Regions from separate parts of the Variovorax sp. P4_B11 genome, predicted to be linked through region 1. Evidence: predicted binding sites of a transcription regulator. Region 1 holds the regulator's gene; each other region holds the start of a gene.
What was found. The regulator sigma-54, encoded in region 1, starts transcription at its own class of promoters, with help from an activator protein. The targets are predictions, from matches to a motif close to TGGCANGNAANCTGCTTT.

Region 1 (7,438 bases):
CAGGCTGCTGGTGCAGGTCGAGGCGGTCAACATCCAGTGAAGCGGCGCGCGGGCCCGGGGCCCGCGGGTTCTACAGCAGGCTCTCCGGCGCCAGCGGCGCGAGCAGTTCCAGCATCACGCGGTCCCACAGGCCCGCGTCGGGCTCGACGGTGAGCACCGGGTCGGCACCGTCTTCCATCGTGACCCATTCGAGACCTTCGCTGCCTTCGGCAAAGCGCACCCGGTAGGCGCCCTGCTGCTTCAGCACGTCGAGCAGCTTGAGCATCTGCTGCGCCATCTCGGGGCTGGCGATGAAGAGGCCGATCTCGGTGTTGTGGTTGTCCGAGCGCGGGTCGAAGTTCATCGAACCCAGGAACAGCGCGCGGCGGTCGAAGATCGCCGCCTTCGCATGCAGCCGGCCGACCTGCGAGCCGAACAGCCCGAGCCGCACGCTGCGCTTGGTGCGCGCCGAGCTCAGCTCGTGGATCTCGACGCCGAGGCGCAGCATGTCGGGCCGGTAGCGCCGGTAGCCGGTGTGGACCAGCGGCTCGTCGGTGGCCGCGAGCGAATTGGTGACGACGCTGATCCGGACCCCGCGGCCGCGGACCTCGCGCATCACCTCGAGCCCGGCCTTGCCCGGGATCAGGTAGGGCGACACCAGCGTGACTTCGGAACGCGAGCGCCGCATCTGCTCGATCACGTTGTAGCGCACGCTGTCGACATCGAGCAGCGGCACGCCGCCATAGGACGCGGTCTTGCCGACTACGCGGTCGGGCGCGTCGGCATAGGCCTCGGCCAGGGTCCAGATCAGGTCGAGCCGGGCGCCGTCCTTCAGCTCCGGCCCCAGCGGCGCGTAGCCCAGGACGTCGTTCGGCGCCGGCGGCCGCGGCGCCGGGGTGTTGGCGGGGCCGGTGGCCTGCTCGAAGCGCCGCTGCAGTTCCTCGGGCGTCAGCGAGGAAGCGACCACGGTGCCGATCGGCCGCACGTAGGGGCTGTTCCAGTAGAGATCGAAGAGGCTGCCCAGGCGCTTCGCCAGCGCACCGGCGACGAAGGTGTCGATGTCCAGGAAGTTCGCGCCCGCGGCCTGCGCGAAATATTGGCTGCCGATGTTGCGCCCGCCCGCCACCGCCATCGTGCCGTCGGCGATGAAGAGCTTGTTGTGCATCCGGCGGTTCACGCGGTCGAAGTCGAACAGCGAACGCGAGAAGCGCTGCACCATGCTGCCGCGCCCGGCCGGGAACGGATTGAACAGGCGCAGCTCGAGGTTCGGCGTCGCGGCCAGCGCCAGCAGCAGCTCGTCCTCGCCGGAGGTGTAGAGGTCGTCCATCAAGAGCCGCACGCGCACGCCGCGCAGCGCCGCGTCGCGCAGGCTGCGCAGGAAGTAGCGGCCGGTCTCGTCGTTCTCGATCTGGTAGTACTGGACGTCCAGCGTGCGCTCGGCGCGGCGCGCCAGCTGCAAGCGCGTGTCGAGCGCGAAGTCGCCGCCGGGCATCAGCCGGAAGCCGCTCAGGTCGGGATCGGGCGCGGAGGCCTTGGCGATCCGCCCCAGCGTGGTGGCCGTGGAGGCCGCGATCGCGCTCGATGGCTGGCGCTCGAAATCGGCCGGCAGCATGGCGCAGCCGCCGGCCAGCACGGTCGCCGCCACGAGTGCCGCGCCGAGCCACCCGCGCACCCTCAGGCCCCGGCCGAGAGGCATCGCTAGAGTGCCTTGCGCAGATTGGCCGGCGCGATGCGCAGGGCCTCGCGGTATTTCGCCACCGTGCGGCGCGCGCATTCGATCCCCTGCTCCTTGAGCATCTCGGAGATCTGGCTGTCCGACAGCGGCTTCTTGAGATCCTCGGCGCTGACGAACTGCTTGATCAGCGCCCGCACCGCGGTGCTCGACGCGTTGCCGCCGGTCTCGGTGCCCAGCGCCGAGCCGAAGAAGTACTTGAGCTCGACCGTGCCGTAGGGCGTCGCCATGTACTTGGCGGTGGTCACGCGGCTGATGGTCGACTCGTGCAGGCCGAGCTCGTCGGCGATCTCGCGCAGCACCAGCGGCCGCATCGCCAGCTCGCCGTGCACGAAGAAGCTCTTCTGCCGCTCGACGATCGCGTTCGACACCCGCAGGATGGTGTCGAAGCGCTGCTGGATGTTCTTGATGAACCAGCGCGCCTCCTGCAGCCGCTGCGACAGCGCCTGGCTGCCTTCGCCCTTGTGCTGCTTGAGCGCACCGGCGTAGATGTCGTGCACGCGCAGCCGCGGCATGACCTCGGGGTTCAACATGACGCGGAACTTGGTGTGGGTGCCGTTGCCGATGCGCGTGACGATCACGTCGGGGATCACGACGTTGCGTTCGACGTCGACGAAGCGGCGGCCGGGCTTGGGCTCGAGCCTGGCGATCAGCTGCAGGGCCGCGCGAACCTCTTCCTCGTTGCTGCGCGTGAGGGTCGCGAGACGCTTGAAGTCGCGCCGCGCCAGCAGCTCCATCGGCTGCTTGCAGATCGCAATGGCCGTCTCGCGCACCTGCGCCTCGTCGGCGCTCTCGCCGGGATGCGCCAGCGCGCGCAGCTGGATCGTCAGGCACTCGCCGAGGTTGCGGGCGCCGACACCGACCGGCTCCAGGCTCTGCAGCAGGCCAAGCGCGACCTGGAAGTGGTGCACTAGGTCGTCGAACTGGTCGTTGTCGTCGCCGGCCAGGCCCGAAGCCAGGGCCGGCAGCGAATCCTCGAGGTAGCCGTCGTCGTTGAGCGACTCGATCAGGAAGCGCAGCGCGGCGCAATCGGTCTCGCTGAGCCGCAGGCCCAGCGCCTGCCGGTGCAGGAAGGATTGCAGCGACTCCTGGCTGCGCGCCAGCTCGGTGGCGTCGGTGCGCTCGTCGTCGCCCAGGTTGTTGGTGCGCGCCGGGGCGTCGCCGCCCCATTCGCTGTCGTCGGGCGCCAGGTCGACCGTGCCGTCGCCTTCCCAGTCGGGCTCGGCGTCGACGGCGTCGGCGGTGGCCGTCTCGGTTTCGGACGCGGCGACCGCGACTTCGGCCGGCGCCGATGGGCCCGGCGCGAAATCGCCCTCGACTTCGGCCTGCCGATCCTCGTCGCGCACCGGCGCATCCGCCGATTCCAGGCCGAATTCCTCGCGCGCCGCCTCCTCGGCAGTGCGCTCGAGGAACGGGTTGTCGTCGAGCATCTGTTCGACTTCCTGGCTCAGCTCGAGCGTGGACAGTTGCAGCAGCCGGATCGACTGCTGCAGCTGCGGCGTGAGCGCCAGGTGCTGGGAGACGCGAAGCGAAAGCCCCTGCTTCATCGAGATTGGGCTCCTACATCCGGAAGTGTTCGCCCAGGTACACGCGCCGTACCTCGGCGTTGTCGACGATCTCCGAAGGCGTGCCTTGTGCCAGCACGTGCCCGTCGCTGATGATGAACGCGTGATCGCAGATGCCCAGCGTTTCACGCACGTTGTGGTCGGTGATGAGCACGCCGATGCCGCGCTCCTTCAGGAAGTTGATGATCCGCTGGATCTCGATCACGGCGATCGGGTCGATGCCCGCGAAGGGTTCGTCCAGCAGGATGAAGCGCGGCTGGGTCGCCAGCGCCCGCGCGATCTCGACCCGGCGGCGCTCGCCGCCGGACAGCGACAGCGCCGGCGAATCGCGCAGGTGGTCGACCCGCAGGTCGGCCAGCAGTTCGGCGAGACGCTCTTCCATGCGCGCCTTGCCGAGCGACACCATGCGGCCCTGCTCGTCGGGCTCGCTCTGCAGTTCGAGCACGGCGCGCACGTTTTCCTCGACCGTCAGCTTGCGGAAGATCGAGGCCTCCTGCGGCAGATAGCTCAGGCCCATGCGCGCGCGGCGATGGATCGGCATGTGGGCGATCGGCTCGCCGTCGATCATGATGTCGCCGGCGTCGGCCCGCACCAGCCCGACGATCATGTAGAAGGAGGTGGTCTTGCCGGCGCCGTTGGGGCCCAGCAGGCCGACCACTTCGCCCTTCTGCACGGCCAGCGACACGTCCTTGACGACCTTGCGGCTGCCATAGCTCTTTTGCAGGCTGCGCGCCTCCAGCCGGCTGCCCGGCTGGCCGTCGCTGGCACTGATCCCGGCTGCTTCGATCACTTCTTGAAGTCTCCGCCCAGCGTGGTGGTGGAACGCAGGCTGTTGCCCGGCGCCGGCGTGGCGGCGGGCTTGGCGGCGCCGGCCGCCGGCGCCGCGGCCGGCACGGTCGCCGGCTTGGGCGTCAGGATGGCCTTCACGCGGCCGCTCGGCTGGGTCGCCACGCCGGCGTTCGGCGGCAGCGACGCGCCATTCACCGTGAAAGTGTCGTTGCTCTGGTCGTAGACGATCAGCGGACCGCTGCTCTCGTCGCTGGGCGTGGCGCCGATCAGGCGGCGCATGACCGCGCGGCGGATGAACTTCACATTGTCGGCGCGGCTGTCGTACTCGATGACCTCGCCCTCGCCCTCGATCCACTCGTCGGTGCCGGCATTGCGCTTCTGCTTGAAGTAGGAGAGCTTGCCCGGTTCGGCCGTGACGACGCCGTACTGGTAGCCCTCGGGGTCCTGGCGGACGTCGATGCGCGCGCCGCGGATCTGGATCGTGCCCTTGTTCACCAGCACGTTGCCGGTGAACACGCTGGTCTGCTTGAGGTCGTCGTAGCGCATCGCGTCGGCCTCGATGTTCATCGGCTTGCTCCGGTCAGCCTGCTCGGCCTGGGCCAGCGATGCGAGACCGGCCAGCACGATGGCGAGGAACAGCACGCGCACGGGGCGGCGTAGGAAGGAGAGGGAGGGAGAGGTCATAGAGGCACGAAACTTGCTCTGCGATTGTATGCGTCCCCGGGACGCCACTTGCGCGGCCTTGACGAAAAAGCCCGCGGAAGCGGGCTTCGTGGACGGAAGTCGGGGCGGCCGGACCGCCCGGGCGCTCAGCCCTTGCGGGCCTCGGCGATCAGGAAGTCGACCGTCTGCAGGGCGCGGTCGAGCGAACCGGCGGTGTCGCCGTCGACATACCAGCGGCCGGCGACGCCGAGCGCCGGCACGCCGGCCACCTGGTAGTCGGTCGTGAGCTGCGAGGCGCGCTTGGCCTTGCCGACCACCGAGAACGACTTGAACAGCTCGGCGAACTTCTTCGCGTCGAGGCCCGGCTGCTTCTCGACCCAGGCGAGGATCGCGGCATCGCCGGTCAGGTTCAGGCGCTGCTGGTGGATGGCCTGGAAGATTTTGGGCTGGAATTCGTCGACCTTGCCCATGGCTTCGAGCGCATAGTAGAAGCGCTGCTTGGCCTCGGTGTCGTTGCCGACGAAGGGCACCGGAATGCGCCGGAACGCGACATGCGGCGGCAGTTGCTTGACCCAGGCCTCGAGCTTGGGCTCGAAGGCGGCGCAGTGCGGGCAGTTGTACGAGAAGAACTCGACCACCTCGACCTTGCCCGCGGGCGCATCGACCGGTGCCGGCTTGCCGAGCACGATGTAATCGGTGCCGGCCTTGAACGGGCGGCCCTGCGCATGCGAGGGCGCGGCCAGCGGAAGAAGGGCCAGCGAAGCAGCGGCCAAAGAAAAATCACGACGTTGCATTAAGAAGTTCTCCTGTCGGCAGAAAGAGCCCGCGAACCGGGGTGGAGTTCCCCGGCCGCCCAAAGTAAAGATCGGTGAAGTGTCAGGCCGGCGCCGGGCCGCCCCAAGGCGGCCTGCGGCCCCCTCGGGGGGCAGCGACCCACACGCAGTGGGGGAGCGTGGGGGCCAGGCCGGCGCCGGGCCGCCCCAAGGCGGCCTGCGGCCCCCTCGGGGGGCAGCGACCACACGCAGTGGGGGAGCGTGGGGGCCATGACTTCAGCGCTGGACGCGCACCAGGGCCGATTCGAGGCCGCCATCGTCGAGCCGCTCCTTGAGCCGATCGGCATCGTCCTTCTTGTTGAAGGGGCCGGCGCGCACGCGGTAGACGGTACGGCCGGCCTGCTCGCGCTCGGTCACACGCGCCTCCACGCCCATCAGCGAGAGCTTGGCGCGCTGCGCATCGGCGTCCTCCTGGGTGCGGAAGGCACCGGCCTGGACGAAATACATGAACGGGTCGGCACTGGCACCGGCGGGCGCCGCAGCACCTGCGCCCGCGCCGCTGCGGGCCTTCGCGAAATCGCCGATCGGGTCGTTCGAGGGCGGCAGCGCATTGGCTTCCGCCGGCACCGGCGCGGTGCGCGGCGGACGCGGCGCGGCCACGCTGCCGGGGGCCACCACGACCGGCACCGGGCCGGCGGGCGGAGCGGCTGCGGTCACCGGGGCCGTGGCGGGGGCCGTGGCGGGTACCGGCGGCGCGGTCGCCGGCGCACGGGCCGGCGCTCCGGCCTTGCCGGCCAGCGGTGCGTTCGGATCCCAGTCGCGGTTCTTGCGCGCCTCGGCCTCGTCCTGCTCGGCGCCGCCGCGCTGGGTCTTGGCCATGAACGGGATCGGCACCTTGGTCACGTAGACCGCGATCCCGAGCGCGATGCCGAGCCCGAGCACCAGGCCGACGATCAGCCCGATGACGATGTTGCCGCTTTGTCTTGTCTTCATGGTGGAGGAGGGAATCACATCTTTTGCGGCGCGCTGACGCCCAGAACAGCGAGACCATTGTGCAGCACCTGCGCGGTCGCCGCGACCAGCGCCAGGCGGGCCCGCTTGACTGGCTCGTCGTCGACCAGGATGCGCTCGGCGTCGTAGTAGCTGTGGTAGCTGGCGGCCAGCTCCCGCAGGTAGAAGGTGACGTCGTGAGGTGCGAAATCCTTGGCCGCGGCGGTCAGCATCGCGGGGTACTTGGCCAGTTGCAGCAGCAGCGCCTGCGAGGCCGGGCTCTCGAGCGGGGACAGGTCCACGCCTTCGAGCGTGGCGGCATCGCCGCCCCAGGCCGCCAGCACCGAGCAGATGCGCGCATGGGCGTATTGCACGTAGTACACCGGGTTGTCGTTATTCTGCGCCAGCGCCAGGTCGATGTCGAAGGTGTATTCGGTGTCGGGCTTGCGGCTCAGCAGGAAGAAACGCACCGCGTCGGTGCTGGTCCACTCGATCAGGTCGCGCAGGGTGACGTAGCTGCCTGCGCGCTTGCTGATCTTGACCTCTTCGCCGCCGCGCACCACCCGCACCATGGTGTGCAGCACGTAGTCGGGGTAGCCGGCCGGAATGCCGACCCCGGCCGCCTGCAGGCCGGCGCGCACCCGCGCGATCGTGCCGTGGTGGTCGGTGCCCTGGATATTGACCACCTGGTGGAAGCCGCGCTCCCACTTGGCAATGTGATAGGCGACGTCGGGCACGAAGTAGGTGTAGCTGCCGTCGCCCTTGCGCATCACGCGGTCCTTGTCGTCGCCGTAGTCGGTCGACTTCAGCCACAGCGCGCCGTCCTGCTCGTAGGTCTTGCCGGCATCGACGAGCTTCTGCACCGTGGCGGCGACCCGGCCGCTGGAGTAGAGGCTGGATTCGAGGTAGTAGTTGTCGAACCGGACCTGGAAGGCCTTCAGGTCGAG
Region 2 (7,438 bases), on a different contig from region 1:
ACTCGGGCTCACGGAACAGCAGTTCGTGGTCGAGGATCTTGTCGGCTGATTGGGGCATGGCGGGCTCCTGAGGGTTGTCTGTGAGGCGATAGGGGTCGGTGACCGGGGAGTGGCCGGCGATCACCGACCACCGGGTGTCAGGCGGCTTTCTTCCAGGGCGCCTTGGTCAGGCTCCAGATCGGGCTGGAGATGGCCATGTCCATGTCGCGCGCGAAGATCGCGAAGCCGTCGTAGCCGTGGTAGGGGCCGGAATAGTCCCAGCTGTGCATCTGGCGGAACGGCACGCCCATCTTCTGGAACACGTACTTCTCCTTGATGCCGGAGCCGACCAGGTCGGGCTGCACCTGTTCGACGAACTTCTCGAACTCGTAGCCGGTGACGTCGTCATAGATCAGCGTGCCGTCCTTCACATAGTGGGTGGTTCGCTGGTAGTCGTCGTTGTGGCCGAACTCGTAGCCGGTGCCGACCACGTCCATGCCCAGGTCCTCGTAGGCACCGATGACGTGGCGCGGGCGCAGGCCGCCGACGAACAGCATCACCTTCTTGCCCTGCAGGCGCGGCTTGAAGCGCGCGATCACCGCATCCATCAGCGGACGGTACTTCTCGATCACGCGCTCGGCGTTGGCCTTGATGGTGTCGTCGAAGTGGCTGGCGATCTCGCGCAGGCTCTTCTCGATCATGGTGGGGCCGAAGAAGTTGTATTCGACCCATGGAATGCCGTACTTCTCTTCCATGTGCCGGCTGATGTAGTTCATCGAGCGATAGCAATGCAGCACGTTGAGCTTGGCCTTGGGCGTGTTCTCCAGCTCGGCGATGGAGCCGTCGCCCGACCACTGCGCGATCACGCGCAGGCCGATTTCCTCCAGCAGGATGCGGCTGGACCAGGCGTCGCCGCCGATGTTGTAGTCGCCGATGATGGCCACGTCGTAGGGCGTGGATTCGAAGTCGGGGCGCTTGTTCGGATCGACCTTGTCGAACACCCAGTCGCGGATCGCGTCGTTGGCCAGATGGTGGCCGAGCGACTGGCTGACGCCGCGGAAGCCCTCGCAGCGCACCGGCACGATGGTGTGGCCTTCGTACTGCTTGGCCTTCTTCTTCGACACGGCCTCGATGTCGTCGCCGATCAGGCCGATCGGGCATTCGCTCTGGATCGAGATGCCCTTGTTCAGCGGGAACAGCTCCTGGATCTCGTCGATGATCTTGTCGAGCTTCTTGTCGCCGCCGAAGACGATGTCCTTCTCCTGGAAGTCGGAGGTGAACTGCATCGTCACGAAAGTGTCGATGCCGGTGGTGCCGATGTAGTAGTTGCGGCGCGCGGCCCACGAATACTGGCCGCAGCCGACCGGGCCGTGGCTGATGTGGATCATGTCCTTGATCGGGCCCCAGACGACGCCCTTGCTGCCGGCGTAGGCGCAGCCGCGGATGGTCATGACGCCCGGCAGCGACTTGATGTTGGACTTGACGCCGCAATCGGGCTTGCCTTCGTCGAAGGTTCCGAGGTGCTTGGCGCGCCGCTTGGCCATCTTTTCGGGATAGGCCTTCAGCACTTCATCGATCAGGGCCTTGTTCGCGGCCTTGCGTTCTTCAACCGTGGCGGTCATGGGATGCTCCGTAGGGTGGGTGGGGACGGTGCGGACCCGCGGCGACGGACGCTCATGGCGTCAAGCGGCAGCGGGCCCGGGTCGGCGTCAGGCCGCGGCGGCCAGTTCTTCGGCGGTCTTGCCGACCTGGGACTCGTCGACCTGCTTCATGATCCCGTGCTCCATGAGCAGGTCTTCGAGCTGGTCCATCGTGATCGGGGTCGGGATCGTGCCGTTGCCCGCGTTGTCGTGGATCTTGGTGGCGAGCGTGCGGTACTCGGCGGCCTGCTTGGATTCCGGCGCGAACTCGATCACCGTCATGCGGCGAAGCTCCGCGTGCTGCACGATGTTGTCGCGCGGCACGAAATGGATGAGCCGCGAGCCCAGCATCTTGGACAGCGCATCGGCGAGTTCGAGTTCCTTGTCGGTCTGGCGTTCGTTGCACACCAGCCCGCCCAGGCGAACGCCGCCCGAGTTGGCGTACTTCAGAATGCCCTTGGAGATGTTGTTGGCCGCGTACATGGCCATCATCTCGCCGGACATCACGATGTAGATTTCTTGCGCCTTGTTCTCGCGGATGGGCATGGCGAAGCCGCCGCACACCACGTCGCCCAGCACGTCGTAGGACACGTAGTCCACGCCGTCATAGGCGCCGTTCTCCTCGAGGAAGTTGATCGAGGTGATCACGCCGCGGCCGGCGCAGCCGACGCCCGGCTCCGGACCGCCGGACTCGACGCAGCGGATGTCGCGATAGCCGATCTTCATGACGTCTTCCAGCTCCAGGTCCTCCACCGAACCGGCTTCCGCGGCCAGCGAGAGGATGGTGTCCTGTGCCTTCGCGTGCAGGATCAGCCGGGTCGAGTCGGCCTTGGGGTCGCAGCCGACGATGAGGATCTTCTGGCCGAGTTCCGTCAACGCCGCGAGGGTGTTCTGGGAAGTCGTCGATTTGCCGATGCCGCCTTTGCCGTAGAAGGCGATTTGCCGAAGTTTGGCCATAGCAGTACTCCATTCAGGAAGGGTTGAAAAACAAGGTTGCGTAGCCGCGCCCATGTCAGCCTGTCGTGCCTGTTGGTCTTCTTCTGTGGGGTCACGCATCGGCCGGACCTGTGTCCGCGCAGACCCTTCTTCGCAGCTTCCGTGCCATGCGGTTCCGGCACCGTCGGCAGGGCTCGTGCCATGCCCTTCCACAGAGGGAAAACAGCTCTCCGGCGCAGATCGCAATGCCAGTCGGCGCACATTGTTCGCTTCGCGACAAACGCTGCACGGCGCGTCGGAAAAAAGACCTGCCATGCAACACGCGGGGCCGCTTTGTGTCGGGTTTGCAGCGCGCCGCAGGCCGACATCCCCTGGTACGTTCGTTGCAGGAGACGGCACATGAACGCCGCCGCGAACAACACCCTGCCGCTGCGCCAACGCCCCCCGCACTTCGACATGCTCGGCGGCCGGGCCGGCGTCGTGCAGTTGGTCGACTCTTTCTATCGCCACATGGACACGCGCCCCGATGCGCGCGGCATACGTGCCATGCATGCGCCGGACCTTGCATCGACCAAGGCCGTGCTCGTGCTCTACCTGTGCGAGTGGCTCGGCGGCCCCAAGGCGTATTCGGCCCGCCGTGGCCACCCCCGCCTGCGCATGCGCCATGCGGGCTTCGCCATCGGCACGGACGAACGCGACGCCTGGCTGGCCTGCATGCAGGCCGCGCTGCAGGACGCCGGCGCCGCGCCCGCGCTGCGAGACGAACTCATGGCCGCCTTCTTCAAGACGGCCGACTGGATGCGCAACACGGCGCCGGTCCCCGCTGCCGCTTCTTCTTCTGAATTCATCACCACCAAGGAATCTCCATGAATGCCACGCTGGACCGCAAGGAACTCGACGACACCGCGTTTGCCCGGCTCGAGAAGGAGGGGCGGCTGCTGAACCCCGTGTTGAAGGCGCCCACCGGCAAGTTCGGCCGTCTCGGCTTTCGCGGCGAACTGGCGCTGCGCTTTGCGCCCAAGCTGGCCGACGAGGCACGCCCGCCGGAACTCACCTGCGACCAGGTGATGGCCGTCGGGACCACGGGCGACCGGCACCTGCCCTTCTTCGCGGGCTACCTGCTGAGCTTCGAGCACCTGAAGGACGTGGCCGAGGTGCTGGGCGAGACGCTCAGCGCCGGCGGCAAGTACTTTCTGTTCTGCAACAACATCGACCTGAGCAGGAAGTACCAGGTGCCCTACAAGGGCGCCCTGTTCTACGTGCTGCCGATCGACGAGAGCACGGTCTACAACGAACTGCTGGCGCTGCTGTACCTGGAGAAGAACGAACTCAAGAAGAAGGACAGCGCCGGCAAGCTCGATGCGGTGGCCGATGCGGCGATCAAGTTCGACGTCACCTTCGACACCATCACCTACGCCGAGGGCCTGGAACTGATGGGCCCAGTGCGCAACCCGAACGAGAACCGTCCGGTCTGATCCGCTGGAACACACGCCATGAACGCCCTGCATCGACGCCTGGCCGTGACTGCGTCCGCCGGCACTTCTCGCGCCGTGCGCCGCACCGCCGCATGGCGAGAGGCGGCCAACACCGCGATGCCGCCGCTGTCGCATGCCGAACTCGCGACCTGGCTGGCACAGCAGGACTTTCCCGGCCCGCAGGCGCGCCGCGACAACGGCGACACGCCGCTGATGCGGGCCGCATGGCATGGCGAGCATGAGGTGGTCGAGGCCTTGCTGGCGGATGGCGCTGCGCCCGATGCGGTGAACGACGAGGGCAACAACGCGCTCTGGTTCGCCTGCCTGCACGGCGGTCCGGCGACCATCCTGCGGCTGATCCAGGCCGGCACGCCGATCGACCATGCCAACGACGACGACATCACCTGCCTCATGCAGGCCGCCGCGAGCGGCCGGCTGGAGATGGTGCACCTGCTGCTGGCGCAAGGGGCGGCGCCGGACCTGAGCGCGCCGGACGGCCGCAGCGCCTTCGACATGGCCGCCGACCGCGGGCTGGAACTGCTGCGCCTGGCCCGTCGCCGGTTGGCCTCTTCGCCCTGAGACCCCCCATGTCGGCCGCACGCTCAGCCACTGTCCTGGCCTACCACGCGCGCACCAAGCACCGGCCGGTGCGCCCGCCGCGCGGCTGCCATTGCCGGCCGACGACGGGCGGCCGATATACCGCTGGCGAGCGCCAGGAGGACACGCCATGAAGGGCCAGCGCACATTCCGCCGTCTCACGCTGGCCGAACTCGGAGCCTGGCGGCTCCAGCGGCCGGACGCGCTGCTGCTCGACGCGCGCGACGCCGCCAGCCACGCGCGCGACGGCTGGCCCGGCGCCGTGCGGATCTCGGGCGACAACCAGGACATGCTGCTGCTGCGCACCGAGCGCCGGCGCCCGGTGCTGATCTACTGCCACCACGGCAACGCCAGCCAGGCCTACGCGCAGATGTTCGCCGACTTCGGCTTCACCGACGTGCACGACCTGATCGGCGGCCATGCCGCCTGGGCGGTGGCCGGCGCCCCGATGGCCCACATCACCGACGCACCGACGACTTGAACCGGAGACCGGAATGCCCCTCTATGACTACCACTGCCCCGCCTGCGGCCAGCGCTTCGAGATGCTGGTGCGCTCCGGCACCCAGCCTGCCTGTCCGCAGTGCGGCAGCACGGCCCTGGAGAAAGCCGTCTCGCGCATCGCGCCCGCCGGCAAGATCGAGGCCATCCGGATGTCGAACCGCCGCGCCGCGGCGGCCCAGGGCCACTTCGACCAGTACAGCGCGGCCGACCGCGCCAGGCTGCTCAAGGGAAAGAACGTCTGAAATGAAGCACCCCCCGAAGCGCCTGCGGCGCCTCCGAGTCGCTGCCAGAGGCAGCGGCTCTTCGGTTCCGTCCAAGCCTGCGCAGGCAGGCTTGGAGCCGCGGACCTCAGCCCCTCAAGGGGGGCGATACCGGCGGCCCGGCAAAGCCGGTTCCGCGGTATCCCTGGTATCGGACTGCGCCGGTTTCATGGGTCGTGGATCGCGCACCGCGCGGTGGAGCAACTGATATGGACCTCGTCTACAAAACGACCATGCTGGCCCAAGGCGGCCGTGGCGGCCAGGTGCAAAGCGAGGACGGCAGCTTCAAGCTCAAGCTCGTCGTCCCGAAGGAGATGGGCGGCAAGGGCGACGGCCCCAATCCGGAGCAGCTCTTCGCGGCCGCATTCGCGGCCTGCTTCGAACATTCCGTGCGCCACATCGCCCGCGCCGGCAAGCTGCCGCTGCGCGGCTGCTACGTCGAGGCCGTGCTGTCGATGTACGTGAACTTCGAGGGCGCCTACCGCATGGCGCTGAGCCTGACCGCCTTCATGGCCGGAACGCTGGACCAGCCCACCGCCGACAGCCTGATGGAACGCGCCAGGGGCATCTGCCCCTACGTCGACGCCACCAAGTCGAGCATGACACTGAACCTCAAGGCGGTGCTCGACACGCCGGTGGCGGCCTGAGCCGTGCGGCGCCGACCCTTCTTCTTTCTCACCGCCAGCAAGGTCGACGCGTGGCTCATGCAGATCCAGTGAACCCGCAGCCGCCGGCCGTCGGCGCGCTGCCGCGCGGCCCGATCGCCTACAGCCCCGCCCGCTTCGCCGACGCCAAGGCGTTCGTCTTCCGCCTGTGGTGCGAACTCGCCCTCGAGCGCCAGGCCCCGGTGCCCAGCGATCTCTCAGGGGCCTGCAAATACGGCTCGCTCTTCGTGCAGGGTGTCTTCGGCGGCGTCATCGAGGGCCACTATGCCCACCAGTTCAACCGGATCGACGGACGCCTGATCGACCTCGGCCACGACGCGCTCGACGTCGGCCGCATGCGCAACCCGTACCTGCACGACGCCGACTACTTCCTGATTCCCGAATACCGCGACCGCCTCGCCCGCTGCGCGCCGCGGGTCGAGGCATGGGTGGCAGGGTTCCTGTGTCCTCCTCTCTCTTCTCCTGAAAGGCTCACACCATGTTCATCGCCATGAACCGCTTTCGCATCGCGCCGGGCCGCGAAGCGGAGTTCATCGAGGTCTGGCGCCAGCGCGACAGCAGGCTGGCCGACGTGCCGGGCTTCCAGCGTTTCAATCTCCTGCAGGGGCCGAGCGACGCGCAGGCGACCGTGTTCGTCTCGCATTCGACCTGGGAGAGCGCCGAGGCCTTCGAGGCCTGGACGCGCTCCGAAGCCTTCCGCGCGGCGCACGCCGGTGCCGGCCAGCAGCGCGGCCTCTACCTGGGACCGCCGCAGTTCGAGGGCTTCGAGGCCGTCCTGTAGCCGGCCGGGCCGTTCAGAAAGGCCCGCACCGGACCTTCGGGAAGGCCAGCCAGCAGCTTCTCGGCCAGGCGCTGCGGGCACCTTGGCTTCCTGGCGTTCACCACTGCATCTGGAACAGGTCCGACTGGCTCTGCCGGTACACGCGCAGCCACAGCAGCGTTGCCGGCACCAGCGATTCACAGGCGAACCAGAGCGCCTCGTCGAGTTCCTCGCCGGCCGGGCCGGACAGGCGCGGGCGCAGCGCCTCCCAGCCCCGCCAGGCGAGTTCGGGCATTTCGAGCCGAACCGCGGGATCGACCTGGCCCATGCTGTCCGCCAGAGTCCCGAGCTGCCGCAGCACTTCGGCGCGCGTCAGGCGCGAGCGCAGCAGTTCTTCGCGCTCCAGCCCTTCGACGAGGATGACCACCGCCGTGCCGGCCTGCTCGATGATGGCCAGCAGGGCGCTGGTCTCGATGGGGCGGACGCCTGTCATGCCGGCACCGCCGTGCGCTGCGCGTGCGCAGATGCCGCCAGCAGGCGCGTGTTCAGTTCCAGTGCGAACTCGCGCCAGGCCGCCGCGAGATCGCGTGCGATGGCGCGCTGCAGCAACGCATCGGGCCGGTGC
Region 3 (7,438 bases), on a different contig from region 1:
ATCGATCAGGTCCAGCGCGCAGCACACCAGATCGGCGCCGGCCAGCAGCGACGCGAAGCGCGATGGACGCCCGTCGTCGTCGATCAGGCCCGCATGCAGCACGAACTCGCCCCCGGCCTGCTGCACCATCGAACGCAGCGCCGCATTGCTTCGCGGTCGTCCTCCCACGTACACCAGGCGCTGCCCTTTCAGTCGGGCGGCCCACGCCGGCGGATGCAGCAAAGCGCCTTCCAGCGCCTCCAGTTCCTGCTGCAGACCCGCGATGTGCGCCTGCGCGCGAGCCGCATGGAAGGCAGGGACATTCATGGCGAGTGCTCCGTCGCAATCACGGCACTGCGCGGCCGCTGGACGCGCCGGCGATGCGGGAGGGCCGCGCGGGAAACCAGCTGCGCACCGTGTCGTACGCATAGCGCGTGAGCTCGCGCCGGCGCGCCTGGGGGGCCAGCAGATAAATGGAAAGCGCTTCGGCCCAGTTCCAGAAGTCCGCCCGCACCGCCGGGGGAAAGCCCGCGTCGTCGAAGGCATGCCAGAGCTGCACCAGCCAGACCTCACGGCCCTCTTCGTCCAGCAGCAACGGCAGGCCGGCGGCGGCCTGAAGCCGGGTGTGGCGCTCGCTGTAGTACAGCGGGCCGCCGCAGGCCTCGACCACGAAATCGGCCACACGCTGCGCGACGCAGTCGAAGCAGCGGCCGGACCGGGCGAACAGCGGCGTGCGCCGCAGGCGCAGCATGTGGGCGTGGACGAGTGCGCGCAAGCCCTCTTCGTTGCACATGGCCAGCAATCGATGCGGCGGCTGCGGCAGCTGCGGCAGGCAGGCCGGCGGCAGGCCGACGCTGCGCCCCAAGGGCCAGTGCAGCGTCAGGTAGCACGCCCGGTCGCAAGGCACCCAGCGCGCGGGTGCCGGCGGGGGCTCGGCGAGAGGATTCGATGACGTCGGCATGTCGGTTCTGTCGTCCGGTTTGTCGGCTATGCAGTGACATACATAGCGATGGACTCTCCATTGCAATCGTCATGCCCGCGGCATCAGTCCGGCAGCGGGAGAGCCGGCGCCTCTTCGGCGCCGAAGCACACGCCGTGATCGGTACACACGCCGCAGCTCGGGGCCTTGCAGATGAACAATGCCTCGCGCTCGCACAGCTGCTTGTAGAAGAACCGCTTCCACTTCATGTCGTGCGTGTTGCGGGCCGCCAGGCGCGGGAACCAGCACGCGATCAACGCGGAGAGCTCGCGGCGCGAAGGCAGGTGCAGGTCCTGCCACAGATGGTTGTCGCCGAGGCTGGCGCAAGCGAGGGCATGCGCAACGGCCTCCGACGCCGCGGCCGGCCCGGCGTCGACGTCGGCATGGTCGCGCAGCAGGCCGACCAGGTCTTCGATCTCGTCCCGGCGCGGCTCCGCGCGCTCGGCCCCGGCGAGCGCCGTCCAGTCCAGGCCCAGTGCTTCATCGGCGCCGGGGAACCAGTGCACGAACAGCGCGCGCGTGGCGACGGCGTCCAGCCCCGGCATCGGCAGCAGGCCGCGGCCATGGCGCTGGAAGGCCGCCGAGAGCACGCCGGCCAGCGCCAGCGCCGCCGGGTCCCCCGCATCTGCGGCGCAGGACATCAGCACCGCACGCGCACCCATGGTCACACCGATGCGGCGGCGTGCGTGTAGCACTTCTTCGGGCAGATCTTCGCGCAGGCCGTGCAGCCGATGCACAGCGCCTGGTGGGCGATCGTCATGACCTTCTTTTCGTATTCCTCGTCTTCGTCCTCGTCGCCTTCGAGGCGGATGTGCTCGCCGTCCTCGTCGAGTCCGACGAGTTCGAGCACGCCGCGCGGGCAGACCTTGAAGCAGCGGCCGCAGCCGATGCACTTGTCCTCGTCCAGCGAGGCGACGAAGGTCGGCGTCCAGGTGGCGCCGCTGGGAAGGGTGACACTGAAGGCCGTCATCGCTGGTTCCTTCTCGTCAGGAGGCCGCGGCGGCCTGGAGCTTGCGCGCGGCCATCAAGGCCGCGTGGGTGTCGTGGCAACGCTGCGCGACCGATAAGATCTGCTCCCAGTGGGTGGGCAGCTCTTCCGACAGGTCGTGCAGGTCCATCTTGGCCTGCGTGGCCTGCGCATTGAGTTTCTTCAGGCGCACCTTGAGTTCTTCGGGGCTTTCCATGTTCAGGCTCCGTACTGGGCGACCGCCGGGTACTCGCGGATCATCGCGACCGCCTCGTCGAAGAACTTGGTGCCGGCTTCCGACAGCTTGGCCAGCGAGGAGAAGCCGAAGCGGTGGACGTCGCGCAGCTGCTTGTTGACCACCACCAGCCGGCCGGCGATCAGCACTAGGCGACCGAAGCCTTCATGGCTCATCTTCATCATCGGCGACACCATCTGGCCGGTCTCGCGCTCGATCGCCACCGCGATCGCGTTGTAGAAGATCTCCAGGCGCCACAGGATCTCCGGATCGGGATCGCCCATGATGGGGATCGCGCGGCGCTCCTCGGGCGTGTGGACGTAGGGCTTGAGCAACTGCATGTCGCTCTTGCCTTCCCACGCACCGTGCGTGTCCTGCGCACGCAGCTGCTTGACCAGCTGCTGCACGAACGGGCTGGCGAGATGGGCTTGGTCGCCCGCTGCCGCCTCGATGATTGCTTGTTCAGCCATGTGGAACCTCGTCGTCTTCGAAATCGAATGAGCGCTCGCCATCCCTGGCGAGTGCCTTGCGCAGCCACGGTGGCGGCGTGCCCTTGAAAACCTCCTGGAGCTTGTCCAGGATCTCGGCGATCGGCTCGGGCTGCGGCACCTTGATCGGGTGGATCTTCAGCGCCACCACGCGCGCGGCGCCGGAGCCGCCGATGGCGGCGACGTAGAGAATCGCGCAGTCCTTGATGGCGTCGAGCTTGGGCGCCAGCTTGTCCTCGTCGCCGTCCTCCTCCAGCTTGCCGCCGAAGTCGAAGCTCTCGACGAAACGGTGGCCGTCGGCCGTGACCTCGTAGACCACGATGGCTTTGGCCCAGCCGAAGTGCGCATCCACGCGCTCCTTGTCCTGGGTGGCGAAGGCGATTTTCATGGGGACTCCTGGTTGCTGGATTCAGGCGCTGGCCGCCGCGATGGTGCTTTCGACGGCGTCCGCGCGGCTCGCGGCCGCGGCGGCGCGGCGCGCCTCGTGCGTGAGCGGCCAATCGCCGGCGTGGTGATGGGCGATGCGTTCCATCATCAGGTTGGAAACCTCGAAGATCAGGTTCATCGTTCCGCGATAGCCGACATGGCGGCGGTGCGCGTTGCCGATGCGGTCGAACACCGGAAAGCCGATGCGCAGCAGGGGCTTGTCGAGGCGCTCGGCAGCCTGGCGGCCATGCGAATGCGTGATCAACAGGTCGCAATCGGCCGCGCCGCGCTCCAGGTCCTCGAGGTCGCCGAGCACCACCTGCCCGGCGGGCAGCAGCGCGTGCGCCGCCGACTTGGTGGTGCTCACGCAGCAGCGCAGCTCGGCGCCCATCTCGTGCAGCAGGCCGCCCACCGCCAGCAGCAGATCAGGCTCGGCGCCGATGGCGACCTTGATGCCGCCGGTGTAGAAGTGCCCGTCGAGCATCGCGTCGAGCAACTGGCTGCGCTGGCGCCGGTACTTCGCCGGCACCGGCCGTTCGGCAAGCTGCGACAGCCGCTGCAGCAGGCGGTCGTTGACCTCGAGGCCGGTCAGCCGCTCGAAGACTTCGAAGGGCGTGCCTGCGATCGACTGCAGCGCCTCGGCGGCCTCGCGCGTCTGCTCGCCCACGGCGATCGTGAACGCCGATGCCCCCGCCGCCCGGACCTGTTCCAGCGTCGTGCCGCCGATCGTCGTGCCGCGCCAGTCGGGCGCGATGTGGCCATCCAGCGACCCGGAGATGTCGGGCAGCACGATGACCGACAGGCCGAAGGCCTCGACGATCTCGCGCAACTCGTCGATGTCGCCCGGCGAGAGATGGCTGCCCGGCAGCAGGGTGACCTGCCGCGCGTCGACCGGCAGCGGCTTGACCAGCGCGCGCACGATGCCGGTGACCGCGTGCTTGTAGCCGTCCTCGAACCCACCCACGTAATCGGGCGTCGACACGTAGAGGATCTCGGTGTCGTCCAGCTCGGGCTTGCGCTTGCGCACCGTGGCCAGGTAGCCGGTCACGTCGTCGCCCTTGGTCTCGGTCAGGCCGGTGGAGCAGATCGCGATGATCCTCGGCGCCGCGCGCTTGCGGATGTTGAGCAGCGCGGCCTCGATGTTCTCGTAGCCCCCGAGGATGGTCGTGACCTCGTTCATCGCCGTGGTCTGGAGCGGGATCGCCTCCTTGAAGTGGCGCACCAGCAGCACCAGCGCGAACGAGGTGCAGCCCTGAGAGCCGTGCATCACCGGCATGCAGGCATCGAGCCCCATGAACGCGAAGCTCGCGCCCAGCGGCTGGCTCATCTTGAGCGGATTGACCGCACAAGCTTTCTTGGACTCGACGACGCTGGCCATGCTGTTTCGCTCCCGCTTGCGTCCTGCTCAGGCCGGGACTTCGTCGGGCTCCAGGCCCATGGCCCGGCGGGCGACCTCGGCCAGGAATCCCATGCCCGGCGCCACGGCGTTCTGCTGCGCGACGACCCGCACAGCACCCAGCGTCTCGCCGTCGTCGCCCCAGGGCGCCGGGATGCGCACCTGCTGCCACACCGGATTGAAGATCGCGCGGTCGATCTCGTGCACCAGCTCGACCATGCCCTCATAGCCGCCGTAGGGATGGTGGCGCTCCTGGTTGATGTCCAGCCAGGGCATGCGCGCCTTCAGCGCGACGAACTGCGAGCGGCCGCCCGACAGCATGATGTCGGCCTTGGCGTCCTTGAGCATGTTGTACATCTCGCGCGGCGTCATGTCGTCGATCATGTGGGCGTCGTCGCCCATGATCTCCTTGATCTTCTCCTTGTCTTCCCTGGTGCTCTTCTTGACGCTGGTGCCGACGACTTCCAGGCCCGCCTCCTGCAGCGCCGCGACCACCGACCAGGACTTCACGCCGCCGGTGATCAGCAGCACCCGCTTGCCGGCCAGGCGCTGCTTGTAGTGCGCGATGCGCTTCCAGGCGCGCGCTTCTTCCACCTCGATCAACCGCTCGGTGCGCTCCAGCAGCTCGGCGGGCGCGCCCTGCGCCACCAGCAGCCGCGCGATCTGGCGCAGCGTGTCGCTCATGTCGCCGATGCCGTAGAACGAACCCTCGAAGTATGGAATGCCCCAGCGCTGCTGCATCTTGGTCGCGATGTTGATCATCGACTTGGAGCAGACCATCATGTTCACCTTGGCCCGGTGCGCGCTCGCGACTTCGTTGTAGCGGCCGTCGCCCGAGATGCACGAGAGGATGCGGATGCCCAGCGCGTCGAGCAGCGGTTTGGCTTGCCAGAGCTCTCCGGACAGGTTGTATTCGCCGATGATGTTGATGTCGTAGGGCGTCGTGTACGCTGGCTCCCGCGTGCCGATCACGTAGTCCAGGATGGCTTCGCCGCCGAGCTTGTTGCCCAGGTTCTTCGGACCGGCGAAGCCGGGCGAGTTCACCGGGATCACCGGCTTGCCGAACTTCTCCGATGCGCGTTGGCACACCGCTTCGATGTCGTCGCCGATCAACGCGGTCACGCAGGTCTGGTAGACGAAGACGGCCGGCGGGTCGTACTTCTCGATGATCTCCCGCACGCTCTTGAAGAGACGCTTCTCGCCGCCGTAGACCACGTCGAGTTCGTTGATGTCGGTCGTGAAGCCGGTGCGGTAGAGCTGCGAGCCGGAGGACGCCGAATGCCGGTTGTCCCAGGAGTTGCCTTCGCAGGCGATCGGCCCGTGCACGAGGTGCGCAACGTCCACGATCGGCTGCAGCGCGATCTTGGCGCCGTCGAAGGCGCAGCCGCCGGCCGCGGCGCCCGGCGAGAGCTGCTTGGTGCAGCCCTTCTTGCGTTCCTTCTCGCTCTTGCCCTGGTTCTTGTCGCAGCCGGGCTCATCGAATACTTCGGCGATCTTGGCTTTCAGCGAGACTGACATGGAAGACTCCCGACAGGTGGATGAGGCTCTCATTGCAGGTTTGGTGCCAGCGTCCGGGAGGCCGTTCGGGGGCGATTTATCGCCGGTTTGGCGGTCTTTTGGCGCGCCGGGCGCCACCCTGCTGGCGGGTTTGAACGGAATGCGACAAAGGCCTTGCGACACACGACGGTGCGCCACGCGCAGCAACGCGTCCGATCCTTCAATACGCAATCTCGAACCACACCGGCTCGTGGCGGCGCAGCTGGCCGATCAGGTGCACGGTGGCCGGCACCAGCGACCGGATGCCGTACCAGACCTGCTCGCGGCGCGGCTGGACGTCGTGCTCCAGCAGACCGCGCAAGGCCTGCCAGCCGGTCCAGTCGATCCATGCAAGGCGGCCGCGCAGGGCCGGCGCCAGGTGGTCCAGCGTCTGCGCGATGGCGAGCAGCGACATCTCCACGCCGGCCAGCGTGTTCGGGCTGGCGAACAGCTCGCTGTCGTCCCGCATCTCGGCCGTCAGCGCCTGGATGGCGTCGGCGCAGCCACACACGATGTCGCATTGCATCCGGGACAGCATCGCAGGTCTCCTCAGGCGGCGAGCCGGTGGGCATGCGAGCGCTCGATGCCCAGCTTCATGGCCTCGCTCGTTCCGGATTCAGTTGTCGTCCGCCAGCACTTCGAGCGCAATGAGCTGCTCGTAGAGGGCGCGCCGCGCCCACCAACGGGCCTCGCCCGCCAGCCGCGGATCGGCCCCTTCGAACGCACCGATCGCCTCGCGGTCGTTCCAGTAGATGCAGCTCTGCCCGCCGCGCGCGGCGAGCGCAGCGGCCAGCGCGTCGCGCTCGGCCACCGGCTCGGTGCGAAGCACGCCACGGCCGAGCAGGTGATCGGCGCGGTAGAGCGGCGTGTCCCAGCCGTGCGCGTCGCCCAGCGCGCAGAGGGCCGGCGAACGTTCCCGCGCAGCGTCGTCGGGCCCGGCATGCCCCGCGGCTTCCAGCAGGTCGCGTGCCGTCAGCTCGTCGTGGATCTCCCAGGGGTCGAGCGGATCGGAGGCCGCCACCTTGCGCGCGAAGTCCTCGTCGTCATAGGCGAACCAGGCGCGCGGGTCGCCTTGTTGCGGAAGTTCCACCACGAAGATCACGGCCGGTTCCCGCGTTGTCTCAGGCGCTCTGCGGGTCTTGCATCAGCGGGGCTGTCATTCCACGCCTTCCGCATGGGCCTTGGCCCAGATCGCGTGGCGGATGCGCTGGGTGATCGCGGCCGGGCTGGGGTCGAACGCGCGCTGCGCGGCCGCCATCGCCCCCTGGGCGATGGCGGTTTCCGCATGCGTGAGCGGAATCCGCCCGGCCATGTGCGTGGCACCGTGCACCGCCTTGCCGATGGCCTGCCGGTTCGGATGCTCCAGCAGCGGCACCAGGTGGTCGGTCTCGCGCGCGCCGGCCAGGCAGACCCAGCCGTCGATCACTTCGAC
Region 4 (7,438 bases), on a different contig from region 1:
CGATCAGCGTGATGAACTCGCCCTTGGCGACCTGCAGGTTGACGTCGCGCAGCGCCAGGAAGCTGCCCTTGGCGGTCTTGAAGCGCTGCTCGACGCCCTGGATCTCGATGTACTTGTTGTCGTCATTCATTGGAAACCTCCGCGCAGCAGCGCTGCGGTATTCGTCTTCGGAGCGGCCGTGCGACTCATGATTTCACCTCCTCGAACGTGAACGCGGTGGCGATCCTGATGAGCGCGAACTCGAGCACCAGGCCGACGATGCCGATGACGAAGATCGCGATGATGATGTTGGCGACGTTGAGGTTGTTCCACTCGTCCCAGACCCAGAAGCCGATGCCGACGCCGCCGGTCAGCATCTCGGCCGCCACGATCACCAGCCAGGCGGTGCCGACCGCCAGCCGCACGCCGGTCAGCATGTAGGGCAACACGGCCGGGAACAGGATCTTGGTGAAGATCTTCCATTCGCTGAGGTTCAGCACCTTGGCGACATTCATGTAGTCGCTCGGCACGCGCTGCACGCCGACCGCGGTGTTGATGATCATCGGCCAGATCGAGCAGATGAAGATGGTCCAGATCGCGGCCGGGTTGGCGCCCTTGAACACCAGCAGGCCGATCGGCAGCCAGGCCAGCGGCGACACCGGCCGCAACAGGCTGATGAGCGGGTTGAACATGCGCGAGAGGAACTCGAAGCGCCCGATCGCGAAGCCGGCCGGAATGCCGACCGCGGCCGCCAGGCCGAAGCCCAGCGCGACGCGCTGCAGCGACGAGAGCACGTTCCAGCCCACGCCCTGGTCGTTCGGGCCCTTGCTGTAGAACGGATCGCTGAAGACCGTGAGCGCCTGCTGCCAGGTCGCCAGCGGCGACGGAAAGCCGGTGGTGCTCTTCAGCGCCACCAGTTCCCAGACCAGGACCAGCAGCGCGAAGCCCAGCAGCGGCGGCAGCACGCGCAGCCACACGGCGCGGAAGTCGCGCGGCGTGCGCGGCGCCGGTTCGACGGCAGCCGGCGCGGCCGCGGGCCTCGCGGCGTGGGTGACAACCTTGGCGGCCGGGACCACCGGCTTGGCCTCGAGGGGGGAATGGAAGACGGCACTGACCATGGCGGGCTCCTCAGGCATGGACCTTGAACGAATCGGCGTACTGCTTCGGGTTCTTGCCGTCCCAGACGACGCCGTCGAACAACTTGCTGCTGCGCATCGTCTCCTTCGGCACCGCGGTCTTGGTGGCGGCGGCGGCCTGCTTGTAGATCTCGATCTGGTTGATCTGCGTCGCCACCTGCAGGTAGTCGGGGTGTTCCTTCAGCAGGCCCCAGCGCTTGTGCTGGGTCAGGAACCACATGCCGTCCGACAGGTACGGGTAGCTGACCGCGCCGTCGGCGTAGAACTTCATGTAGTTGGGGTCGTCCCAGTTCTTGCCGAGGCCGTTGGTGTAGCGGCCCAGGATGCGCTGGTTGATCGCGTCCACGCTGGTGTTGACGTAGCTCTTGTCGGCGATGGTCTCGGCCATCTTGTTCTTGTTCTGCAGGCCGGCGTCGATCCACTTGCCGGCCTCGAGGATCGCGGCGGTCACGGCGCGTGCCGTGTTCGGGTACTTCTTCACGAAGTCGGCGGTGGTGCCGAGCACCTTCTCGGGATGGTCCTTCCAGATGTCCTGCGTCGTGATTGCCGTGATGCCGATGCCGTCCATGATCGCGCGCTGGCCCCAGGGCTCGCCCACGCAGTAGCCGTCCATGTTGCCGACCCGCATGTTGGCCACCATCTGCGGCGGCGGCACGGTGATGACCTTGGCGTCCTTCAGCGGGTTGATGCCGTTGGCGGCCATCCAGTAGTACAGCCACATCGCGTGGGTGCCGGTGGGGAAGGTCTGGGCGAAGGTGTATTCGGCCTTCTCCTTGGCCATGACCTTGGCCAGCGAGGCGCCGTCGACCACCCCCTTGTCGGCCAGCTTCTTCGACAGCGTGATCGCCTGGCCGTTGTTGTTGAGGGTCATGAGCACCGCCATGTCCTTCTTCGGACCGCCGATCCCCAGGTGCACGCCGTAGACCAGGCCGTACAGCACATGGGCGAAGTCGAGTTCGCCGTTGACCAGCTTGTCGCGCACGCCGGCCCAACTGGCTTCCTTGCTCGGCACGATCTTGACGCCGTACTTCTTGTCGATGCCGAGCACCGAGGCCATCACGACGCTGGCGCAGTCGGTCAGCGGGATGAAGCCGATCTTGACTTCCTCCTTCTCGGGCTTGTCCGAGCCCTGGGCCCAGACGGCGGCGCGCAGCGCAGGGTCGAGGCCGACCACGCCCGCGGCGGCGGCCTGCAGTACTCGGCGGCGACTCAGTTTGTGTTTCAGCGCTTCGGTCATGGGGCGTACTCCGGAAATGAAGAATCGATTCGGAAAAACAAAAAGGCGCCCTTACCGCGCACGGGCTGCTCTGAGTCGAGCCCGTGCGAGACAAGGACGCCTTTGTCCGGTTCGGCGGGCCGCATCCGCCGTTGGGTGCCGCCTGCCTGAAGACCTTCGTTGGTCTATGCGTGGAAAGCAAGCAAGTGACGTGCCAGCCATTGGATGCTATGCAAATGAGAGCATTGAAGGCGCGTCAGGACTCGATTTTGCTGGAATCCAGGGGCGAAATCCTGTGCTGCGCAGCGCTTGTGCGGCGCACCATTCCGGGTGTTCGGCGCACTCAGGAAGCCCGGTCGGCGGGCAGGTACTCGGCCATCGCGAGCACCGATTCGGCGACCTCGACCAGCCGCCGTCCCTGGTTCATCGCGGTCTGGCGCAGCATCTTGTGCGCCTCCTCCTCGCTGATGCGGCGATGGGCCATCAGGAGGCCCTTGGCGCGCTCGACCAGCTTGCGCTCGTTGAGGGCGGCGCGCACGGTGTCGAGCTCGTCGCCCATGGCCTGAAGCCGGCGCGACTGTTCCTGCACCATGTCGAGAATCGATCGTTCGAGCTGTCGGCCGTAGGTCGCGCCGGCGGCCGGCGAAGACGGCGAGGGCGTGGCGTCCGGCATGGCGACCGCATCGAGAAAGAAGTCCGCCGCCGTCCCGTTCTCGCCCTGCAGGCTGGCGAGCAGGGTTTCGTGGGCCTGCAATTCCTTGCGGGCCTGCGCGGTCTTCTGCATGCAGAGCTGCCGCAGGTCGGAGGCCAGCCGTTCCTCGATGGCCTGCATGGCGTCGATGCGGCGCGAGCAGCAGTCGAACCAGGCCTGGCTCAGCTCGCTGTCGAGCGCCACGCCGGCCGGTGCCGCGCAGGCGATGCGGCGCATGCGCTCCTGTTCGGCCAGCTGGGCGGGGGCCTGGAGCGCGCCCCAGGCCTGCGTCAGTCCGGGGGCTGCGAAGTCGGTGAAGAGCTGGAAGCAATGCTCCTGCGAGGCGATCAGGTGCAGCCACTGCTGCTGGCGCGCCGCATCGTTGCGGCCGGAAGCGAAGGCCGCGGCGCCGCAGGCCCGTTCCTGGCCCGCGAATTCCTTGCCCTGCATGAAATTGAACAGCGCCACCAGGCGGCGCGAGATTTCCGGGTCGGTGGCGCCGTCGGCGGCCTCGAACACCACCGCGATCAGGCCGGCGACCAGCTTGACGAAGGCCGCGGTCGAACGGCCGGCGTCGAGCTCCAGCGCGCCGATGCGGCGGCGCAGCTCGGGCAGAGCGTCCAGCCCCGGCAGCACCCAGGCGATGCGGCTGAACAGCCGGGCGCCATTGCCGACGCGGCCGCCTTCGGCATCAAGCTGGTCGAAGGCCAGGCGCACGGCTTCTTCCAGCCGCAGGCATTCGGCGATCTGCTCCTCGCGCTGCGGGGCGAAGCGCTGGCCGCGCGAGGCCAGCAGCACATTCGAAATGCCGCGTTCGCGCTGCAAGGCATGGACCAGCCGGCCGATCGTCGCCACCAGTTCGCTGGTGCGCGCAAGCTGTTCCAGCGCGTCGATTTCGCAACGCAGCGCGCCGACCAGGAAGCTCAAACCGGATTTCATCGTGGTGTTTCGACTTCCATCTGCGTCCAATAGGTCCCCGGGCGGGCAGGCATCGAGCCAACCCTGGGGGCGAGCCTATCGAGCAACATCCGTGCCCCGACTGCATGCCCCGCCTACACTCGCACCATGCTTGTACTGGGAATCGAATCCTCCTGCGACGAAACGGGCGTGGCGCTGGTCGAGGCCGGCGCCAGCGGATTGCCGCGCCTGGCCGCGCACGCGCTGCACAGCCAGATCGCCATGCACCAGGCCTACGGCGGCGTGGTGCCCGAACTGGCGAGCCGGGATCACATCCGCCGCGTCCTGCCGCTGACCGAGACGGTGTTCTCTGAAGCCGGCCGCCGGCTGTCCGAAGTCGACGTCGTCGCCTACACGCGCGGCCCCGGCCTGGCGGGCGCGCTGCTGGTCGGCGCCGGCGTGGCCTGTGCGCTGGGTGCAGCGCTCGGCAAGCCGGTGCTCGGCGTGCATCACCTCGAAGGCCACCTGCTGTCGCCTTTCCTGAGCGCCGATCCGCCCGAGTTCCCCTTCGTCGCGCTGCTGGTGTCGGGCGGCCATACGCAGCTGATGCGGGTCGAGGGGGTCGGGCGCTACGAACTGCTCGGCGAAACCATCGACGACGCTGCCGGCGAAGCCTTCGACAAGAGCGCCAAGCTGATGGGACTGCCCTATCCCGGCGGCCCCTGGCTTGCCAAGCTGGCGGAGGCCGGCGATGCCGAGGCCTTCAAGCTCCCGCGTCCGCTGCTGCACAGCGGCAACCTGGATTTCTCCTTCGCCGGACTGAAGACCGCGGTGCTGACCCAGGCCAGGAAGCTCGGCGAACAGCTCGAGGACCGCAAGGCCGATCTCGCCGCCTCGACCCAGGCCGCGATCGTCGAGGTGCTGTTGAAGAAGTCGATGGCGGCCATCGAGCAGACCGGGCTCGACCGCTTCGTGGTCGCCGGCGGCGTCGGCGCCAACCGCATGCTGCGCCAGCAGCTCGATGCGGCCTGCGCGAAGCGGGGCGTCCGGGTGCACTACCCGGAGCTTCACCTGTGCACCGACAACGGCGCGATGATCGCGATGGCGGCGGCGATGCGGCTCGCGGCCGGCGTGCAGGCGCCGACCGAGCGCTACGCCTTCGACGTCAAGCCGCGATGGCCATTGGCATCGCTGGACTCGTCGCTGCAGGCCGCCTGACGCCTTCGCGGGCCAGCGACGGCAGCGGCAGCACATCGAGCATCTTGCGCCAGAGCTGAGACCATTGCGGCCAGTCGTGGCCGCCCTCGGTGGTGAACACGTGGCCGGGCGGAAGCGCCTCGGCCAGCAGGTGGTGGTTGGAGGCGAAGCGGTCGCCGAGCCCGAAGCCCAGATACAGCGGCGGCAGGTGCTTCGCGCGCTGGGGCGAGGCGTACTGCTGCAGCCACGGCCACAGCTTGCGATCGACTTCCTCGTCCGGCGGCGGTCCTTCGGGCGCCTTCCAGGTGCGCAGTCCGCCGGCCTTGTGAATCTCGGCGCCGATCGGCCGCCGGCCCAGGTAGGGCGCCAGCGCGACGATGCCGTCGACCGCGCCCGGCTTCGCCAGTTCATGGATCAAGGCGCCGAAGCCGCCGATCGAGATGCCCACCAGCCAGATCGACTTGTAGCCGACGGCACGCTGCGGCTGGAGCACGTCCTGGTGCAGCCGCTCGATGAAGGTCTGGTCGTAGTAATAGGAGACGTCTGCATCCACCAGCAGGGCGTCGGCCTCGAATTCGCGTTCCCGGACGGCATTGACGAAACCCTCGCGCTCGAATTCCTCCGGCTTCAGGAAAGCACCCGGAAGGAATACCAGCAGCGTGTCGGACCGGACATGGCTCTTTGCGAACTTCAAGTGCGTTTTCATGGCGCTTCGATCGGCGCCCGCCACCCGCTGCCTGTGCAGTTCGACGACCTTGGACGCTAGTTAAGAAGAAAGCATTGAAAAATACGTCACAGAACGTGACGAATTTCGCACTTATTGTGAGCCATAAATACGTATGTTGCCGCAACAGAAAGTTACAGCGGCGGGCATTTTTCTAAGAAGCATGGCGCCCGGATCGAACCGGGCGCAGGCACTTCTCGCTTCAGTTGATGGCGAGTTGGGCGACGTTGCTGACCGGAACGCGCTTGCCGAGCTTCAGGCTCAGCACGCCGTTCTCGAGCTTGGCTTCGCTGGTGGCGACATCGATGTCCTGCGGCAGCTCGTAGGCGGCCTTGACTTGGCGCTTGGCTTCGGCCTTGCTCTCGATGCGGACCACGGCGCCTTCGATGCCGATGCTCAGGTCGTCGCGCGACAGGCCGGGCACGTCGAGCGTGAGGGTCCAGGTCTTGTCGTCCTGCTCGACGTTGAGCGAACGCTGGACGCCGGCGAAGGCTTCGCTGACGAAGTGCTCCAGGCTGCGGTCGTAGGCGCGCGGAACGTAACGGGCGGTGCGGACTGCGGGTGCGAAGAACATGGTGAGACTCCTGAGTGATGACGATCGGGACAAGAATGTGTGTCCCTTACACTTCGCGGCGATTCAACAGAACATTGCCGCATGCCATCCCATCTAGGCGCGGCGGGAGGGGTTTCAAGACAATGAGTTCGAGCTTTATTTGGCGCCGCAAGGCCTTGAAATTGGCTGCCCTGGCGCTATGCGCGAGCACCGTGCCGGTGTTGCGCGCGCAGGCGAAGCCCGCGATTCGCATTGCACAGATCGAAGGCCTGAGCGGTCCCTTCGCCAATACCGGCGAGGCCTCCTTCCGCAATCTCCTGTGGGCGGTCGAACGGATCAACGATCGTGGCGGCGTCAAGCTGCCCGGCGGCCCACGGCTGCTCGAACTGCTGCGCTACGACAGCAAGAGCCAGAATGAAGAGGCCTTGTCGGCGTTGCGTGCCGCGATCGACGGCGGTGCGCGAATCGTGATGCAGGGCAACTCCTCGGCGGCGGCGGGCGCGTTGATCGACGCCATCGAGAAGCACAATGCGCGCGATCCGGACCGGCGCGTGCTGTACCTCAACTACGCGGCGGTCGATCCGACGCTCACCAACGAACGCTGCAGCTACTGGCATTTCCGTTTCGATGCCCATGCCGACATGCGCGTCACGGCCCTGATGCAGGTGCTGCAGGAAGACAAGGCGCTGCAGCGGGTCTACCTGATCGGGCAGGACTACAGCTTCGGGCAAGCGGTGCTGCGCGAATCCCGGCGGCAGCTCGGCGTGCGCCGAGCCGATGTGCAGATCGTCGGCGAGGAACTGCACCCGATCGGCAGGGTGAAGGACTTCGCGCCGTACGCCAGCAAGATCATCGCGAGCGGCGCGCAGGGCGTCGTCACCGGAAACTGGGGCAACGATCTCACGCTGCTCGTCAAGGCGGCTCGCGAGGCCGGCTTCAACGGCACCTTCTACACCTTCTACGGCAATGCGCTCGGTGCGCCCGCGGCCATCGGCGAGGCCGGCGTCGGCCGGGTGTTCGCCGTCGCCGACTGGCTGCCGAATGT

Region 2: nifH (nitrogenase iron protein) is a predicted target of sigma-54. The motif match lies at 2,706-2,723, and genes of this name have one in related genera.
Region 3: nifE (nitrogenase iron-molybdenum cofactor biosynthesis protein NifE) is a predicted target of sigma-54. The motif match lies at 6,020-6,037, and genes of this name have one in related genera.
Region 4: AC1DYD_RS35165 (nitrate- and nitrite sensing domain-containing protein) is a predicted target of sigma-54. The motif match lies at 4,041-4,058, and genes of this name have one in related genera.

Annotation. Positions count from the first base shown of each region.
Region 1 covers NZ_JBFUHO010000010.1:80,240-87,677, forward strand. The annotation lists gene AC1DYD_RS12395 (YceI family protein) at 1-40, shown strand, start outside; gene AC1DYD_RS12400 (phospholipase D family protein) at 71-1,675, opposite strand; gene AC1DYD_RS12405 (RNA polymerase factor sigma-54) at 1,678-3,258, opposite strand; gene lptB (LPS export ABC transporter ATP-binding protein) at 3,272-4,066, opposite strand; gene lptA (lipopolysaccharide transport periplasmic protein LptA) at 4,063-4,749, opposite strand; gene AC1DYD_RS12420 (thiol:disulfide interchange protein DsbA/DsbL) at 4,875-5,522, opposite strand; gene AC1DYD_RS12425 (SPOR domain-containing protein) at 5,778-6,494, opposite strand; gene argS (arginine--tRNA ligase) at 6,509-7,438, opposite strand, start outside.
Region 2 covers NZ_JBFUHO010000033.1:61,827-69,264, reverse strand. The annotation lists gene nifK (nitrogenase molybdenum-iron protein subunit beta) at 1-58, opposite strand, end outside; gene nifD (nitrogenase molybdenum-iron protein alpha chain) at 138-1,601, opposite strand; gene nifH (nitrogenase iron protein) at 1,689-2,576, opposite strand; gene AC1DYD_RS25490 (group II truncated hemoglobin) at 2,955-3,425, shown strand; gene AC1DYD_RS25485 (hypothetical protein) at 3,422-4,030, shown strand; gene AC1DYD_RS25480 (ankyrin repeat domain-containing protein) at 4,049-4,609, shown strand; gene AC1DYD_RS25475 (thiosulfate sulfurtransferase GlpE) at 4,758-5,108, shown strand; gene AC1DYD_RS25470 (FmdB family zinc ribbon protein) at 5,122-5,370, shown strand; gene AC1DYD_RS25465 (Ohr family peroxiredoxin) at 5,598-6,035, shown strand; gene AC1DYD_RS25460 (hypothetical protein) at 6,104-6,547, shown strand; gene hmuQ (heme-degrading protein HmuQ) at 6,532-6,834, shown strand; gene AC1DYD_RS25450 (hypothetical protein) at 6,932-7,306, opposite strand; gene AC1DYD_RS25445 (flavin monoamine oxidase family protein) at 7,303-7,438, opposite strand, start outside.
Region 3 covers NZ_JBFUHO010000033.1:70,848-78,285, reverse strand. The annotation lists gene AC1DYD_RS25565 (DUF2325 domain-containing protein) at 1-306, opposite strand, end outside; gene AC1DYD_RS25560 (globin family protein) at 326-940, opposite strand; gene AC1DYD_RS25555 (nitrogen fixation protein NifQ) at 1,024-1,620, opposite strand; gene fdxB (ferredoxin III, nif-specific) at 1,623-1,928, opposite strand; gene AC1DYD_RS25545 (CCE_0567 family metalloprotein) at 1,945-2,142, opposite strand; gene AC1DYD_RS25540 (NifX-associated nitrogen fixation protein) at 2,145-2,630, opposite strand; gene nifX (nitrogen fixation protein NifX) at 2,623-3,036, opposite strand; gene nifN (nitrogenase iron-molybdenum cofactor biosynthesis protein NifN) at 3,058-4,452, opposite strand; gene nifE (nitrogenase iron-molybdenum cofactor biosynthesis protein NifE) at 4,480-5,988, opposite strand; gene AC1DYD_RS25520 (hypothetical protein) at 6,188-6,544, opposite strand; gene AC1DYD_RS25515 (hypothetical protein) at 6,623-7,108, opposite strand; gene AC1DYD_RS25510 (hypothetical protein) at 7,163-7,438, opposite strand, start outside.
Region 4 covers NZ_JBFUHO010000070.1:20,061-27,498, forward strand. The annotation lists gene AC1DYD_RS35150 (ABC transporter ATP-binding protein) at 1-130, opposite strand, end outside; gene ntrB (nitrate ABC transporter permease) at 186-1,097, opposite strand; gene AC1DYD_RS35160 (CmpA/NrtA family ABC transporter substrate-binding protein) at 1,108-2,352, opposite strand; gene AC1DYD_RS35165 (nitrate- and nitrite sensing domain-containing protein) at 2,675-3,961, opposite strand; gene tsaD (tRNA (adenosine(37)-N6)-threonylcarbamoyltransferase complex transferase subunit TsaD) at 4,088-5,137, shown strand; gene AC1DYD_RS35175 (alpha/beta hydrolase-fold protein) at 5,085-5,822, opposite strand; gene AC1DYD_RS35180 (Hsp20/alpha crystallin family protein) at 6,043-6,414, opposite strand; gene AC1DYD_RS35185 (branched-chain amino acid ABC transporter substrate-binding protein) at 6,537-7,438, shown strand, end outside.